2 regions of the Clostridioides sp. ZZV15-6383 genome follow, and region 1 is predicted to be linked to the other one. Evidence: riboswitches for the same ligand, from Rfam matches in the RefSeq annotation. Region 1 holds a riboswitch; the other holds the start of a gene.
The links. A riboswitch is a leader RNA that binds a small molecule or an ion and turns the genes downstream of it on or off. The one in region 1 is predicted to bind lysine.

Region 2: it holds a riboswitch for lysine, as region 1 does, so the genes downstream of both, KGF42_RS05645 (Na+/H+ antiporter NhaC family protein) here and KGF42_RS07800 (aspartate-semialdehyde dehydrogenase) in region 1, are expected to answer to the same signal.

Annotation. Positions count from the first base shown of each region.
Region 1 covers NZ_JAGWCV010000015.1:31,418-39,287, reverse strand. Annotated here, with positions in the region: gene dapD (2,3,4,5-tetrahydropyridine-2,6-dicarboxylate N-acetyltransferase) at 1-459, opposite strand, end outside; gene dapB (4-hydroxy-tetrahydrodipicolinate reductase) at 641-1,390, opposite strand; gene dapA (4-hydroxy-tetrahydrodipicolinate synthase) at 1,457-2,344, opposite strand; gene KGF42_RS07800 (aspartate-semialdehyde dehydrogenase) at 2,468-3,469, opposite strand; lysine riboswitch at 3,642-3,815, opposite strand; gene dapA (4-hydroxy-tetrahydrodipicolinate synthase) at 3,893-4,774, opposite strand; gene KGF42_RS07790 (L-serine ammonia-lyase) at 5,097-6,290, shown strand; gene KGF42_RS07785 (N-acetyldiaminopimelate deacetylase) at 6,490-7,608, shown strand; gene KGF42_RS07780 (small, acid-soluble spore protein, alpha/beta type) at 7,740-7,870, shown strand, end outside.
Region 2 covers NZ_JAGWCV010000009.1:83,415-91,284, forward strand. Annotated here, with positions in the region: gene KGF42_RS05625 (putative bifunctional diguanylate cyclase/phosphodiesterase) at 1-819, shown strand, start outside; gene KGF42_RS05630 (TerD family protein) at 1,022-1,621, opposite strand; gene KGF42_RS05635 (MetQ/NlpA family ABC transporter substrate-binding protein) at 1,724-2,521, opposite strand; SAM riboswitch class I at 2,632-2,737, opposite strand; gene KGF42_RS05640 (lipoate--protein ligase) at 2,829-3,815, opposite strand; lysine riboswitch at 4,076-4,252, shown strand; partial or broken gene KGF42_RS05645 (Na+/H+ antiporter NhaC family protein) at 4,535-4,735, shown strand; tRNA gene KGF42_RS05650 (tRNA-Leu) at 4,831-4,911, shown strand; glycine riboswitch at 5,460-5,564, shown strand; gene gcvPA (aminomethyl-transferring glycine dehydrogenase subunit GcvPA) at 5,774-7,870, shown strand, end outside.

The sequences.
Region 1 (7,870 bases):
AGCACCAGCACCTAAATGAACATTTTTACCAAGAGTACCTCTAGCTCCAATAACAGCATTCATATCTACCATAGAACCTTCACCAATAACAGCTCCTATATTTATAACAGCTCCCATCATTACAATAGCATTTTTTTCTATAGTAACCATGTCTCTTATTATTGCACCTGGCTCAATTCTTGCATGTTCACTTAAAGTATTTTTTAGAGGAATAGCAGAATTTCTTCTATCGTATTCTACATGAGTATCTGTTATATCATTACCATGTTTGTCTAATACTTCCATTATATCTTCGTAGTCACCTACAAATATATAAGAGCCATTACTTCCAAATACCTTAAACTTATCAGTTGATTGGAAATGTAAAGAGTTTGTATTTACATATACCTTAACAGGTGTTTTCTTTTTAACTTCTTTTATATACCTTGCTATTTCATAAGCATCGTTTAAATTTACCATTTGTTAATTCTCCTTGTATTTCATTATATTTCTTTTATTATATACTTATTTGTCAATTTTAGTATATACTTACTTCTCATTATTTATATTTTATTTTACAGGTTTTTATTGTATAAGCATAGTATTAAATGAATTTATTTATTGTATATGTTTGATTATACTGTGTATTATTATCTTGTTATTATCCTAACATGCTGTCCATATTATAAAATCCTGGTTTTTGTTTAACTAAGTATTTAGCAGCAGCTATAGAACCACTTGCAAAGATACCACGAGATTGGGCTTGATGGCTTATTGTAAGGACTTCATTATCTCCAGCAAATAGAGCATCATGTTCACCAACGATATTTCCACCTCTTATAGCATGAATACCAACTTCATTTGGTTGTCTTTTTGCACTACGGCCATATCTACCATAATTATTTTCAACGTTTGGTAAAACCTCTTTTATAGCGTTAGCAATCATAACAGCTGTGCCACTTGGGGCATCTACTTTTCTGTTGTGATGTTTTTCTATTATTTCTATATCAAATCCTTCTAATAATTTAGCTGCATCTTTAACCAATTTTACTAATACATTTACACCAAGAGACATATTATATGATTGGAATACAGGAATAACTTTAGCTGCTTCATGTATTTTGTTCATTTCTTCATCATTATATCCAGTAGTAGCAATTACTAAAGGAGTCTTAGTCTTTAAAACATAAGATAAGATATTATCTAAATTAGAGTGATGAGAAAAATCTATAACCACATCAACTTCTTCCACTATAGTGCTCATATCTTCATAGATTTTAAGGTCGCCTTCACAGCTATCCATACCTCTAGCTGAAACACAAACCAATTCTAATTCACTATCTTCTCTTATAGTATCGGCTAAAATCTTACCCATTTTTCCATCATAACCAGTTGCTATAACTTTTAACATAATTTCCTCCTATGATTAAGGGCTAACTTTTGACCAAACTTATTTTTTATCCTGCATTAATTTTTATTATGCATTAACTTTTAGTCCAAAGTTAACTAACTCTTTCTTTAACACTTCTAAATTTGCTGGGTCCATTTCTGCTAGAGGTAATCTTAAATCTCCAACATTGAATCCCAATAAATTCATTGCAGTCTTAACTGGTATAGGATTTACTTCTATAAATAAAGCTGCAATTAGAGCATCCATACCAAGTTGTAATTTTCTAGAACCTTCTATATCACCTTCAAAGAACTTAGCTACTAAATCGTGAGTTTCTTGAGGGCAAACATTAGCAAGTACTGATATAACTCCTTGACCTCCTAAAGATAATAAAGGAAGTATAGTATCATCATTACCAGAGTAGATAGCAAAGTCATCTGGAACTAAACTAGCTATTTCTGCAACTTGTCCTAAGTCCCCACTAGCTTCTTTTACAGCAACTATATTATCTATCTTAGCAAGTTCAACTATAAGACTAGGGCTTATATTTACACAAGTTCTTCCAGGGACATTATAAAGTATAATTGGAAGTTTAACACTGTTAGCGATTGTTTCAAAATGACGCTTAAGTCCAGCTTTATTAGCTTTATTGTAATAAGGAGTTATTATTAATAGAGCATCTACTCCTAATTTTTCAGCTTCTTGACTTAAATTAACTGAGTGCATAGTATCATTAGAACCACTTCCAGCTATAACAGGAACTCTTTTATTAACTTTTTCAACAACATACTTAATAGTAGCAAGTTGTTCTTCATCAGTCATAGTATTAGCTTCACCAGTAGTACCACAAGATACTATAGCATCAGTACCATTAGCTATTTGGTATTCAACTAATTCACCTAATTTGTCAAAATCAACTTTGTTATCCTTTGTAAATGGAGTAATTAGAGCAACAGCAGAACCTTTAAATATCATATAAAATCAATCCCCTCTTTTTTAGTTTTGTGTTTCATATTACAGCTACTTCTAATGCTTATTTTTTTTATTTATTATTAATATTTTACAAAATTATATATTTATACAAATTTGTATACTATACTATACTAAATCGTATGATAAAGCCATTTCAGCTATTTGAATTGCATTAGTTGCAGCACCTTTTCTTATATTGTCAGCAACAACCCAAAGATTTACACCACTGTCAACACTAAAGTCCCTTCTTATCCTTCCAACAAATACCTCATCTCTATCATCAAATTCTACAGCAGTTGGATATTCGTTTTTAGCAGGATTATCAACTACTACAACACCTGGAGTTTCTTCAAGTGTTTTTACTAAATCCTCTAATTCAAATGAATTGTTAAACTCAACATTTATAGATTCACTATGACCATTTCTTACTGGAACTCTTACAGTAGTTGCAGTTATTTTTAAATCGTAGTTATCAAGTATTTTCATAGTTTCATTTACCATTTTCATTTCTTCTTTAGTGTATCCATTTTCAGTAAATGAATCTATATGAGGAAGACAATTGTAAGAGATTTGATGAGGGTAGAATCCAGTAGGATTACCATTCATTCCTTTTTCTAAATCTTCAACACCTTTAACACCAGAGCCAGATACAGCTTGGTAAGTAGAGTAGACTACTCTCTTAATTTTGTACTTATCATCAAGTGCCTTAAGAGGAACCATAGCCTGTATAGTAGAGCAGTTAGGATTAGCTATTATACCTTTATGATTTTTTATAGCCTCTGGATTTACTTCAGGAACTACTAAAGGAACATCTGGATTCATTCTCCAGTGACTAGAGTTATCTACTACTAAGATTCCATTTGAAGCAGCTATTGGAGCATACTTTTCACTAATACTTCCTCCGGCAGAGAATAATGCTATTTGTATGCCTCTATCAGTAAATGAAGTTTCTTTTAATTCTTCTACTATATATTCTTTACCACAAAACATTACTTTAGAACCAGCTGATTTAGAAGAAGAGAATAAAAATAAATTTTCTATTGGAAAGTTTCTTTCTTCTAATACTTTTAAAAATGTTCTACCTACCATTCCAGTAGCACCAACTATTGCTACATTTACTTTTTTCATATAAATTCACCCCAATTTTAAATTATTAAAACATTATTTGATTTTAATTATACAAGTAAGATATGTTAATATTTTTATATATACAAAAACTTTAATATTATATTAACAACTTTAACTATATACAAAAAACGTACAAAGGTATACTTTGTACGTCTAGTTTATCACTCAAAGTAAACCCTGTAGCTCATCACTTACAATATAAGTGACAGTATTACACATGTTATGTGTAATCCCAGAAAATATTATTGCAAGAAATATTTTCTTCGGCTGTAAATCCTTTTTCCAATCATTAACACCTGCCAGCTACTATTGGATACTCTTAGTTACAGCTACCTCTACCCTAGGTTAATAGGATATTAAAATTTGATTATTCTAATAATAATACATATTCAAGAAAAAATCAACTTATTTATATACATATTGCTAAAATTTAAATCCAAAATTTGTCAATTCATCTTTTAACACACTAAGATTAGCTTCTTCCATTTCAGCTAAAGGAAGTCTTAAATCTCCAACATTAAAACCTAAAATATTCATGGCAGTTTTAACTGGAACTGGATTTACTTCTATAAATAGGGCAGCAATTAAAGCATCCATATCAAGTTGTAATTTTTTTGAGCCTTCAATATCACCTTCAAAGAATTTATTTACTAAATCATGTGTTTCTTTAGGACAGATGTTAGCAAGTACAGAGATAACACCACTTCCACCTAATGATAATAGTGGTAGTATAGTATCATCATTACCGGAGTATATAGCAAAATCTTTAGGTACTAATTTAGCTATTTCTGCAACTTGAGCTAAGTCTCCACTTGCTTCCTTTACAGCAACTATATTATCTATTTTAGCAAGTTCAGCCACAACAGATGGTTTTATATTTACTTTAGTTCTTCCTGGCACGTTGTATAAAATAATTGGTAACTTAACACTATTTGCTATTGTTTCAAAGTGAAGTTTAAGACCTTTTTCATTAGTCTTATTATAGTAAGGAGTTATTATTAAAAGACCATCCACACCTAATTTTTCGGCTTCTTGACTCATATGAACAGACAACATAGTATTGTTTGAACCAGTACCTGCTATAACAGGTATTCTCTTATTAACTTTTTCAACTGTATATTTTATTACAGCAAAAATTTCAGATTCACTCATAGTAGTCGCCTCACCTGTTGTTCCACAAACAACTAGTGCATCTGTGTCATTCTCAATGTGGTATTCGATTAATTCACCTAATTTTTCAAAGTTGACATTATTATCCTCTGTAAATGGGGTAACTAAAGCAACAGCAGAACCTTTAAATAACATATAATCAAATCTCCTTTTTTATCTAAATTTAATTTTTTAAGTACAATAATAATTATAGTACAAATTAATTAATTTTAATAGGTATAGTTAATATCTTAACTGTTTAAATAAGATATTTATATTATATTAATATTAGAAAAATTTGAAATAAATGTTTTATTCTCAAAATATGCATATTAATTTAATAAAATATACCAAAATGGAAATAAAAAATAAATTTTATGCGAATTTAATAACTAATAATTAATATATTTAGGTTATAATAAATATGTGCGTAAAATCTAATAATAAGTAATAATACCGAAAATTTAGGAGGAATAATATGGATACTTTAAAGGAACTTTTTAAAATAGGAAGTGGGCCTTCAAGTTCTCATACTATGGGGCCACAAAGAGCAGCAGAAAAATTTAAGAATGAAAATCCAGATGCAGAAAGTTTTAGAGCAATATTATATGGTAGTTTGGCAGCTACAGGGAAAGGTCATTTAACTGACTATATAATTGAAAAAACTATAGCACCTAAAAAAGTTGAAATTGTTTGGGAAGAAGATATTATAAAAGATTTTCACCCAAATGGAATGAAGTTTGAAGCTTTAGATAAAGATGGAAATGTAACAGCTGAATGGACTGTATATTCTATAGGTGGAGGGACTATAGCAGAGGAAGGTCAAAGAAACAGTAAAAGTAACAGCATATATCATTTAGATACTATGGATGAAATAGTAAAATGGTGTAAAGTAAATAATAAGACTTTAGTAGATTTTGTGTTGGAATGTGAACCAGAAGACATAAAAGATTATATAAAAACTATAAAAGATGCTATGAGAAAATCTATTGATGATGGATTAATCACAGATGAAATAATACCAGGTAAACTATTATTAAAAAGAAGAGCAAGTACATTTTATAATGAATATCAAAAAGATAAGAACTTCTCAACACTTGTATATGCATATGCACTAGCAGCTTCAGAGCAAAATGCTTCTGGAAATATAATAGTTACAGCTCCAACTTGTGGCTCTGCTGGTGTAATTCCAGGAATATTCTTTGCAATGCAAGATTTTTATAAGTACGATGACGAAAAAATAATTGAAGCATTACTTGTAGCTGGAATAATAGGTAATATAATAAAAACTAATGCTTCAATATCTGGAGCAGAGGTAGGATGTCAAGGTGAAGTTGGTGCAGCTTGTTCTATGGCAGCAGCGGCAGTAGCATACCTAAAAGGTGGAACTATAGACCATATTGAATATGCAGCAGAAATAGCACTTGAGCATCATCTAGGAATGACTTGTGACCCTGTATATGGATATGTTCAAATTCCATGTATAGAAAGAAATGCTATGGCAGCTCAAAGAGCTTATGATGCAGCTAATTATGCATTATTAACTGATGGCTCACACTCTGTCTCCTTAGACCAAGTTGTTGAAACAATGAAAGAAACTGGTATCGATATGATGGATAAGTACAAAGAAACAGCCAAGGGTGGACTTGCTAAACATTTCTTCTCTTGTTAAAAATAAAATTTTTTAATAATAATTCCCCTGTTTTGATTTATGAAACAGGGGAATTATTATTAATGGTGAATTATTTAATAATGCGAAATATTTTTATATTCAATCTAAATTTTTATTTAGTATAACATGTTATATAATATTTTAATTATAAGAGATATAGAAATATTTTTTTAATAAATTAGAAATTGGAGGAGATTACATGAGAGAGGCATCATATTTACAAGAACAAATTTATAAGCATAGGAAAGCATTAAACCCTATTGCAGAGATTGGGAGAAAAGAGTATAAGACTTCAAAATACATAAGAGATTATCTTGATAAATTAGGAATTGAGTATGAAGTTTACTTAGAAACAGGTATAGTAGGCGTAATAGAAGGTAAAAGACCTAAAAGAGATATAGCTTTTAGAGCTGATATAGATGGTCTTCATAGTGAAGAAGGGGTAAAACATTTATGTGGTCATGATGGACATGCTACTATATTACTTGGATTAATTGAGTATTTAAATGATAATAAAGAAGAGCTAAATGATAATATAGTATTCATATTTCAACCAGCAGAAGAAGGACCTGGTGGGGCAAAAGCTTTAATAGATGAAGGTGTGCTTAGGAAATACAATGTTGATGAGATATATGGGCTTCATATATATCCAGAGTTGCCAGAAGGTTATGTAGGTACAAGGGAAGGCTACTTTATGGCACAAATAGGGGATATTGATATAGAAGTAGTATCTAAAAGTGGACATGGAGCTATGCCACAAAATGGAATTGATGGTATAGTGATAGCTTCAAACTTTGTAAGTTCACTTCAAACTATAGTATCAAGAAATATAAGTCCAATAGACAATGCAGTGCTGACTATTGGTAGAATTGAAGGAGGGGCTAGAAGAAATATAATAGCTGAAAATATAAAGATGGAAGGTACTATGAGATGTTTTAGCCCAGAAGTGTATGAGAGAATGAAGCTTAGAGTTAGAGAGCTTGCTAGAGGGTTTGAATTAGCTTATAACTGTAAGATTAATATAAATATTATAGATGACTATATTGCTGTTAAAAATGATAAGGGATTGTATCAAGAGTTTGTTGAAGCTGTTGGAAATGATACTGTAGTAGAGTTAGAACCACTTATGATATCAGAAGATTTCTCTTATTATCAAAAGGAAGTTCCAGGATTATTTTTTATGCTAGGCTCAAGAAACGAAGAAAAAGGATTTGTAAATGGTCTTCATAATATAAACTTTAATTTTGATGAAAAGATATGTGTAAATGCATTGAATGTTTATGCAAAATTATTAAAATACAAAAAGGCTATAGATTAGAAAAATAAATTATAAGAATTAAAAAGCTGAAATACCTAAATTTAAAAAGAAGTGTATTGATAAATACCCCTTAGATATTTGTATAAATTTCTTTTAATTGACAAAAATACAAATGAGAAGGGGTGATTTTTTTGAAAGAAAATATGCAAAGAGAAAAGAAGCTAACTAATGGCAAGAATACTAAAATATTGACAAATGATGATATAATGAAATATGAGATAGCCTCAGAACTAGGTCTTATGGACAAAGTTGGTGAACGTGG
Region 2 (7,870 bases), on a different contig from region 1:
GCTTTTTACAATGAAAATATTCGTAAAAAAATGATTGAAGAAAATACAATCAAGAGTAGAATACATGAAGCTATTGAAAAAAGAGAATTTATAGTTTATTTTCAGCCTAAAGTTAATTTACATAATCAAAAAATAAATTGTGCAGAAGCTTTAGTACGTTGGCTGACTCCAGATAAAGGTATTATATCTCCAGCAATATTTATTCCAGTGCTTGAAAAGGATTTTTTTATTGCTTTAGTAGATAAGTATGTTTTTGAGGAAGTTTGTAAATGGATTAGAAAGAGGTTAGATGAAAACAGACTTTTTGTTCCGATATCAGTCAATGTTTCCAGAATACAATTCTACAATACTAAATTTGTAGAAACTTACTCCAATATAAAAAATAAATACAATATACCTAAAAATACTATAGAAATTGAATTTACAGAGAGTGTAGCTTTCGAGAATCAAGAACATCTTTTGGAAATTATACATGACTTGCACGACAATGGATTTACTTGTTCTTTAGATGATTTTGGAAAAGGTTATTCATCTTTGAGTGTTTTAAAAGATTTACCATTTGACGTTTTGAAGCTTGACTCCATGTTTTTCAAGGCTAGTTTAGATAAAGATAAAGAAAAAATAGTAATAAAAAATATTGTACATATGCTAAAAGAACTGAATATCACAACTGTTGCTGAGGGTATTGAATGTAAGGAGCAAGTTGAATTTCTTAAAGATATTGGGTGTGATTTAGTTCAAGGATTTGTATTTTATAAACCAATGCCAATATTAGAATTTGAAGAAATATTGGATAAAGAATTTGTTTATAATAGCTAAAATATATTTTATAAAATATGTGTTAATTAAATAAAATTATTGTATACTGAATAAAGTTTTGCTTTATTTACTATTTAAAAATGTACAAATATATAAGTATTTGAAAAATCACCATTATATAAAAATTAAAAAGAAAATAAATAGTTGTTAGATAAAAAAGAGACCATGAGGAAATTTACTCATAGTCTCTTAAATAATATACTTATTTTCTTCCTGCAACCCATTTTAAGCCCCAATGGAACTCAGTATCCATTTCTCTGTGACCTTTAAAGTATTTAACTACCTTTTCAACACTGAATGTCTCATCATTTACATTTTCTATCAGTGCTATTGAACACATATTATAGCCATTTTTATGTTCATCAAGTTTAACAACTAAGTCTGAATCTTGTTTTTGTTTTATTGTTACAATTCCATCAGCTTCAGACCAATTGGCTACACCTTCATAGATAAAAGCATAAATAAGTATTCTTTTTATTTCTTTTATTTTATTACCATTTATTCTTAAATTTTCTCCTTGTGTATTACTTCCTGTTCGGTCATCTCCATCTAATTGAGCAAAAGGTGGATTATCTAAGCTACCAAAAGAATTGCCTAATGCCTGAACAGCACCTTTTACACCGTTTTTCATTTCAAATAGGCAACCCAAATCTAAATCTATATTTCTGCTTCTTAAAGAGCCAAAAAAACCCTTTTTTTGTACTTTTTGATTCCAATTTAAATTAACTAAAATTTCACCTAAATCGCTATTTTCCTTCTTTGTAAGATTTATTTTTTGTCCCTTTTTTAATTCTATAGCCATAGTAATTTTCCTCCACAAACATAGATTTATTTAAATGGTAGCATTTAATAAGTCAATATTCAACAATATTAGAATAATAATATTAAAATTATATTAAATATACTAAAAAATAGGAATTACAATGCCTTTGTATTTTTCTTCAATTAAGCTTCTTGCCTTATCTGATGTAAGTACATCTTGTAGAACTTTAATCTTTTCGCTATCTTTATCCTCAGTTCTAAATGCTAAAAGATTTGCATACTCATCATTTATAGGAGCTGTATAAATTCCATTTTTCTTGGCATCAAGACCAGCAGGTACTGCATAAGTAGTATCTATAAATGCAGCAGTTACATCTGGAAGCGAAGATGGAATTTGAGCAATATCTAACTCTTTGAATTGTATTCCTTTTGGATTTTCTATTATATCTTTCGGACTAACTAATCCATCACCTTTAGGCAAAGTTAAAAGTCCAATGCTTTCAAGGTATCTAAGGTTCTTAGAACAAGAAGAAGGGTTATTGCTTATTGCAATTGTATCTCCTTTTTTAAAGTCATCAACAGATTTTATCTTATAAGAGTAAAGTATTGCTGGGCATACATATAGTTTTTTACCAGCCATTATTTTGTAACCTTTAGCTTTAACTGCTTCTTTTAGATAAGGTTCATGTTGGAATAGATTTGCATCAATTTCTCCATTATTTAAAGCTTCGTTTGGAAGTATGTAATCATCAAAGTTTTTAATTTCTAAAGTATATCCCTTTTCTTTAATAAGTGGTTTTAATTCTTCTAATAACTCTCCACCTGGAACTAAAGTAGCACCAACAACAATTTTTTTATCATCTTTAGGTTTAGAACATCCAACTATAGATAAAGTGAATACTAGACATAACAACAAACATAATAATTTTTTGAATTTCATATAAATTCCCTCCTGAATATAATTGATTAGTTAAAAATAAAATACTTTCTTTTATCACACTGCGAATAAAATAAGCCTGAGTTTAAACTCAGGCTTTAAAAGCTAATTTAGACTCATCTTTCAGTATAATACTGCAGGATTTAGCACCAATGTATATAAAAATATACTGGTTGCTGGGTTTCATAGGGCCAGTCCCTTCACCACTCTGGATAAGAAGTATCAATTTTTAATTATGTTATAAATATTATCATGATTTTTTATATCTGTAAACATAATTTTGTAAATATTTTAAAATCTTTAATATCCTCTATTTAACACCTAAGATTCCAGAAACTAGAATATCAGTATCAGCACCTAAGAAATAATCATTTATTTCAATAGAATCTAAAGTATTTCTTAAAGCATTTTCTTCATGTCTTGTACCAATAAGTATATCTTCAACAAATGAAACATCACGTTTTCCAAAAAAATCTCCAAAAAATTTTATAGTGGTTATTATGCCTTTATCAACATTTAAATTGAATTCAACATTTCCACCAGAATATTTTAATTCATTTGAAAGAGTATATTTTGGTGAATTACCAAAATTCCAATCCCAAGTTTCATATTTTGATTTAGTAAGTTTTTCTATTTGTTCTATATCATACTCACTTAAACAATAATTAGTATTATCAGTATTTGTTTTAGAAAGATAATTCATTATTGCATCTTTAAATTCTATTATGTTCATTTTATCTTGTAGGTGTTCACTTATATTAGTTACACGAGATTTTACAGATTTTATTCCCTTTCCTTCGAATTTTATAGGTTTAACTTTTAATGCTTTTGAAAGGTCATTTATCTCAGATGAAAATAAAAGTGTACCATGATGCATCACTTTATTTTTGTAGTTATATTGAGCATTTCCAGAAAATTTCTTACCATCTATAAGAAGGTCATTTCTTCCAGAAAATTCAGCATTGACATCTAATGTTTTAAGTAAGTCTATTATTGGTTGAGTAAATCTTTTGAAATCACTAAAACTATTATTATTACAAGCTATGAATGTAAAGTTTATATTTCCTAAATCATGAAATACAGCTCCACCACCAGATTGTCTTCTAACAACAGGTATAGAATGCTCTTTTATATATTCTAAGTTTATTTCAGAGAGTGTGTTTTGATTTTTTCCAACAATTATAGAAGGTTCATTCCTCCATAAAATAAATAAGTCTTCATCAAAGTTTTTTAGAAGATATTCTTCCATTGCTAAATTGAAATAGGGGTTTGTTTTTTCATTGTAAATTAATAACATTAAAGTAAGTCCTCCATAGAATTGATAAAATTTTTTTGATAGCATTAGTACAATTAATTTTATAATTCGACAATAATATAAAAAGTCCTTTAAATTAGAAATTTCAAACAATAAGATTATTTTTAATTGATTGTAATGTGTTTTAAACATAATTAAAAAAAATATGGTGTTTTTTGTAAAAAATAAGTAGAAATTTTTAAAACTAACTTGCAAAGTTTAAATAAATAATATATACTCAAAATATATTTAATAAAAGTGAATAGAAGGGTAGAGGCGCAATAATCTATCAGTACTAATAAGGAGTTAAGCACAAAGAATTATTAGGAAAGGAGATATTGCCGAAGTTTTATAATCGATGCTTTAAGATTATATTGCTGGGGGTACATAGAAAATGTGTACAACTGTCACAGGTTTATTTGTGGTGAGCTATCATTTAAGGAATTATATTATATTTATTTTAATATTGTTGATGTATTGTAATGTTTAAGCCTTGAGTGTTTATCACTCAAGGCTTTTTTAGTTTTATCATAACATAATACCCTGCATAGTTCACAAAATTAAAAAGAGAGGGAGATTTATATGAGAAATAAAACAAATTAATATTATTTTTCTGACGACAATTATGTTCATAATGTCAACAGTAATGGTTTTTGCAGAAGAGGATATAGACACTATTGCACTAGCTAATGCAGAAAAATTTGGAATCTTAACTTTAATAATTTGGTTTAGGAGCGATAATATCTTTTGCTACTGGAACAGCTTATGGTACAATGGGTATACTTATGCCACTGGCAATACCACTAGCATACTCATTAAATCCTGACATGTCTTATGTAATAGCAAGTACTAGTGCAGTTTTAACAGGTGCAATATTTGGAGACCATTGTTCTCCAATTTCAGATACAACAATACTTTCTTCTTTCACCTTTTATTATGATTATTTTGTTAGTTTTTAGATGATTTTAAAAAGTTATTGAAAATAATAGCGAAATATAGTAAAATAAAAGAGTGATAAGCGGATGTGGCGGAATTGGCAGACGCACTAGACTTAGGATCTAGCGCCATTGGCGTGGGGGTTCGACTCCCTTCATCCGCACTTTACAGTACTTAATTGTGCTGAAAAAAACTGGGGTTGCTGGCTTTCGGAGTGGGCTATCCCGTTTTTATTTTTTGATAAATAAATCAAATACTATATAATATCTTCTTAAGAGTATTTTTATAATAAATATACAAAAGCACGTTAAGTGCTTTTTTTGTTGTATAAAAATATATTTAAGTATAAAGTTCTATATGTTTATTAGCAATATAAAATCTTATAGTAACTTATTTTAAAAATCTTATTTTTCACAAAGATAAAATTGCAAACGATTCTATCACATGTATGAATATACTTTTAACATAATATAGTAAATTACAATATAACTTTACTTTTAGTATTTTGTATGGCATGCTAATAATAAATTAAACAAATATATTATTTCGCATTAATATATAACATACAGGTGTAAAAGTTAATAATATAAAAGTAATATAATTGATAATAAAAACTTAACAAAAAAATTAATACATAAAAAAAAATAAATATAATTTGTTGACATTTAATTGAAATATTCATACAATAAAATTGAAAATAAATATTTCCAAACGAGATTAGCGAGAGAGACCTTTTTACAAAAAGGCGCCGAAGAAGAAATTTAAGAAATGCCAATTCTTAGAGAAGCTTTCAGGCAAAAATATCGCTAATTGATGGGACTCTGGAGAGACTTAAGTTAAGATACTATAAGTCACCGAAGAAGCAAAATAATATTAAATTATTAAATCTTTCAGGTATACAAACAGGGATATATAGGCTAGGATTATTTTCCATGTTAATATATCTTTTTTTTATGAAAAAGTACAGGAAATAATGTCAAAGTTACTTAAATATAGTAGGTCTAATTTTGTAGGGAGGGTTATATATGAATGAATTGAAAAGAGTATCTTTGTATAATATACACAAAGAGCTTGGAGCAAAACTTGTTGAATTTGCTGGCTGGGAAATGCCTTTAGAATATGAAGGTATAAATAAAGAGCATGAGATGGTCAGAAAAAGCGCAGGTATATTTGATGTATCTCATATGGGAGAGGTACAAGTAAAGGGAGTAGAGTCAGAAAAATTTATACAAAATCTAGTTACAAATGATATAAGCACATTAAAGATAAATGACATTATATATACACCTATGTGTTATGAAAATGGTGGAGTAGTTGATGATTTATTAATATATAAATTTAGTGAAGAAGATTATTTATTAGTAATAAATGCAGGAAATATAGATAAAGATGTAACATGGATAATAAAACAAAGTGAAGGATACAATGTAGATATAAAAAATGTATCTAATGAAGTGAGTCAATTAGCAGTTCAAGGACCTAAAGCAGAAGCAATTCTTCAAAAAATTACAGACATAGACTTAAAATCAATAAAATTTTATAAGTCAATGCCATCAACAAAAGTATGTGGTTTACCTTGTTTAGTTTCAAGAACAGGATATACGGGAGAAGATGGATTTGAGATATATTGTAAAAATGAACATGTAGAAATAATTTGGAATGAAGTTTTAAAGGTTGGACAAGAAAATATATGCCCAGCTGGACTAGGTTGTAGAGACACTTTAAGGTTTGAAGCAGCACTACCTTTATATGGTCATGAAATAAATGAACGCATATCTCCACTTGAAGGTGGTTTATCTATTTTTGTGAAGACAAATAAAGAATCATTTATTGGAAAATCAGTTTTAACAGAAGAAAAAGAAAATGGAGCTAAAAGAAAATTAGTAGGATTTGAAATGCAAGGCAAAGGGATGCCTAGAAATGGATATGATATAAAGGTTGGTGATAAAACAGTTGGTTTTGTAACAACAGGATGTGCATCTCCAACAACAGGAAAAATATTAGGCATGGGAATTATAGATTCTGAGTATGCAAAAGTAGGAAATGAAATAGGTATAGCAATCAGAAAAAAAGTTGTTCCTGCAATGATAGTTAAGAAACCTTTTTATAAAAAACAATATAAGAAAGATAATATTACATTAAATGAAGAAAATAAGTTTTCATATATACCTGCCACAAGTGAAGATAAATCAAAAATGTTAAAAGTAGTTGGATTAAATTCAGTTGATGAATTATTTTCAGATATACCAGATGAAATAAAATTAAAAAGAGATTTAAATTTGGAAAGTGGAAAATCTGAATTAGAGGTAAGTAAAATAGTAAAGAGATTGTCAGAAGAAAATTTAAGTTTAGAAGATTTAACTTGTTTTCTTGGAGCTGGTGCATATGACCATTATATACCATCAATTATAAAACATATAACTTCAAGGTCTGAATTTTATACAGCATATACTCCATATCAAGCTGAAATAAGTCAAGGAACTTTGCAAGTAGTATTTGAGTTTCAATCTATGATTGCAGAAATTACAGGTATGGAAATTGCAAATGCATCAATGTATGATGGAGCAACTGCTGCAATAGAAGCCTGCATAATGGCAATGAATCAAACTAGAAAAAGTAAAATAGTGGTGTCAAAAACTACACACCCTGAAACTTTGTCAGTATTAAGAACTTACTTACAATATAAAGATTGTGAGATAGTAGAAGTTGACTTTTGTAATGAATATGGAACTACAAATATAGAAAAATTAAGAACTTCTGTAGATAAAGATACAGCATGTGTTCTTATACAGACTCCTAATTTCTTTGGAATTATTGAAGAAATGGAAGAAATAGAAAAGATAACTCATGAAAATAAAGCTATGTTAATTATGAGTGTAGACCCAATATCATTAGGAGTTTTAAAAACACCAGGTGAGATAGGAGCAGATATTGTTGTTGGAGAGGCTCAATCACTGGGAAATCCTCTTAATTTTGGAGGTCCTTATGTAGGATTTTTAGCTAGCAAATCTAAGTATACTAGAAAAATGCCAGGGAGAATAGTTGGTCAAAGTTTAGATACAGAAGGGAAAACTGCATATGTGTTAACTTTACAAACTAGAGAGCAACATGTAAGAAGAGAA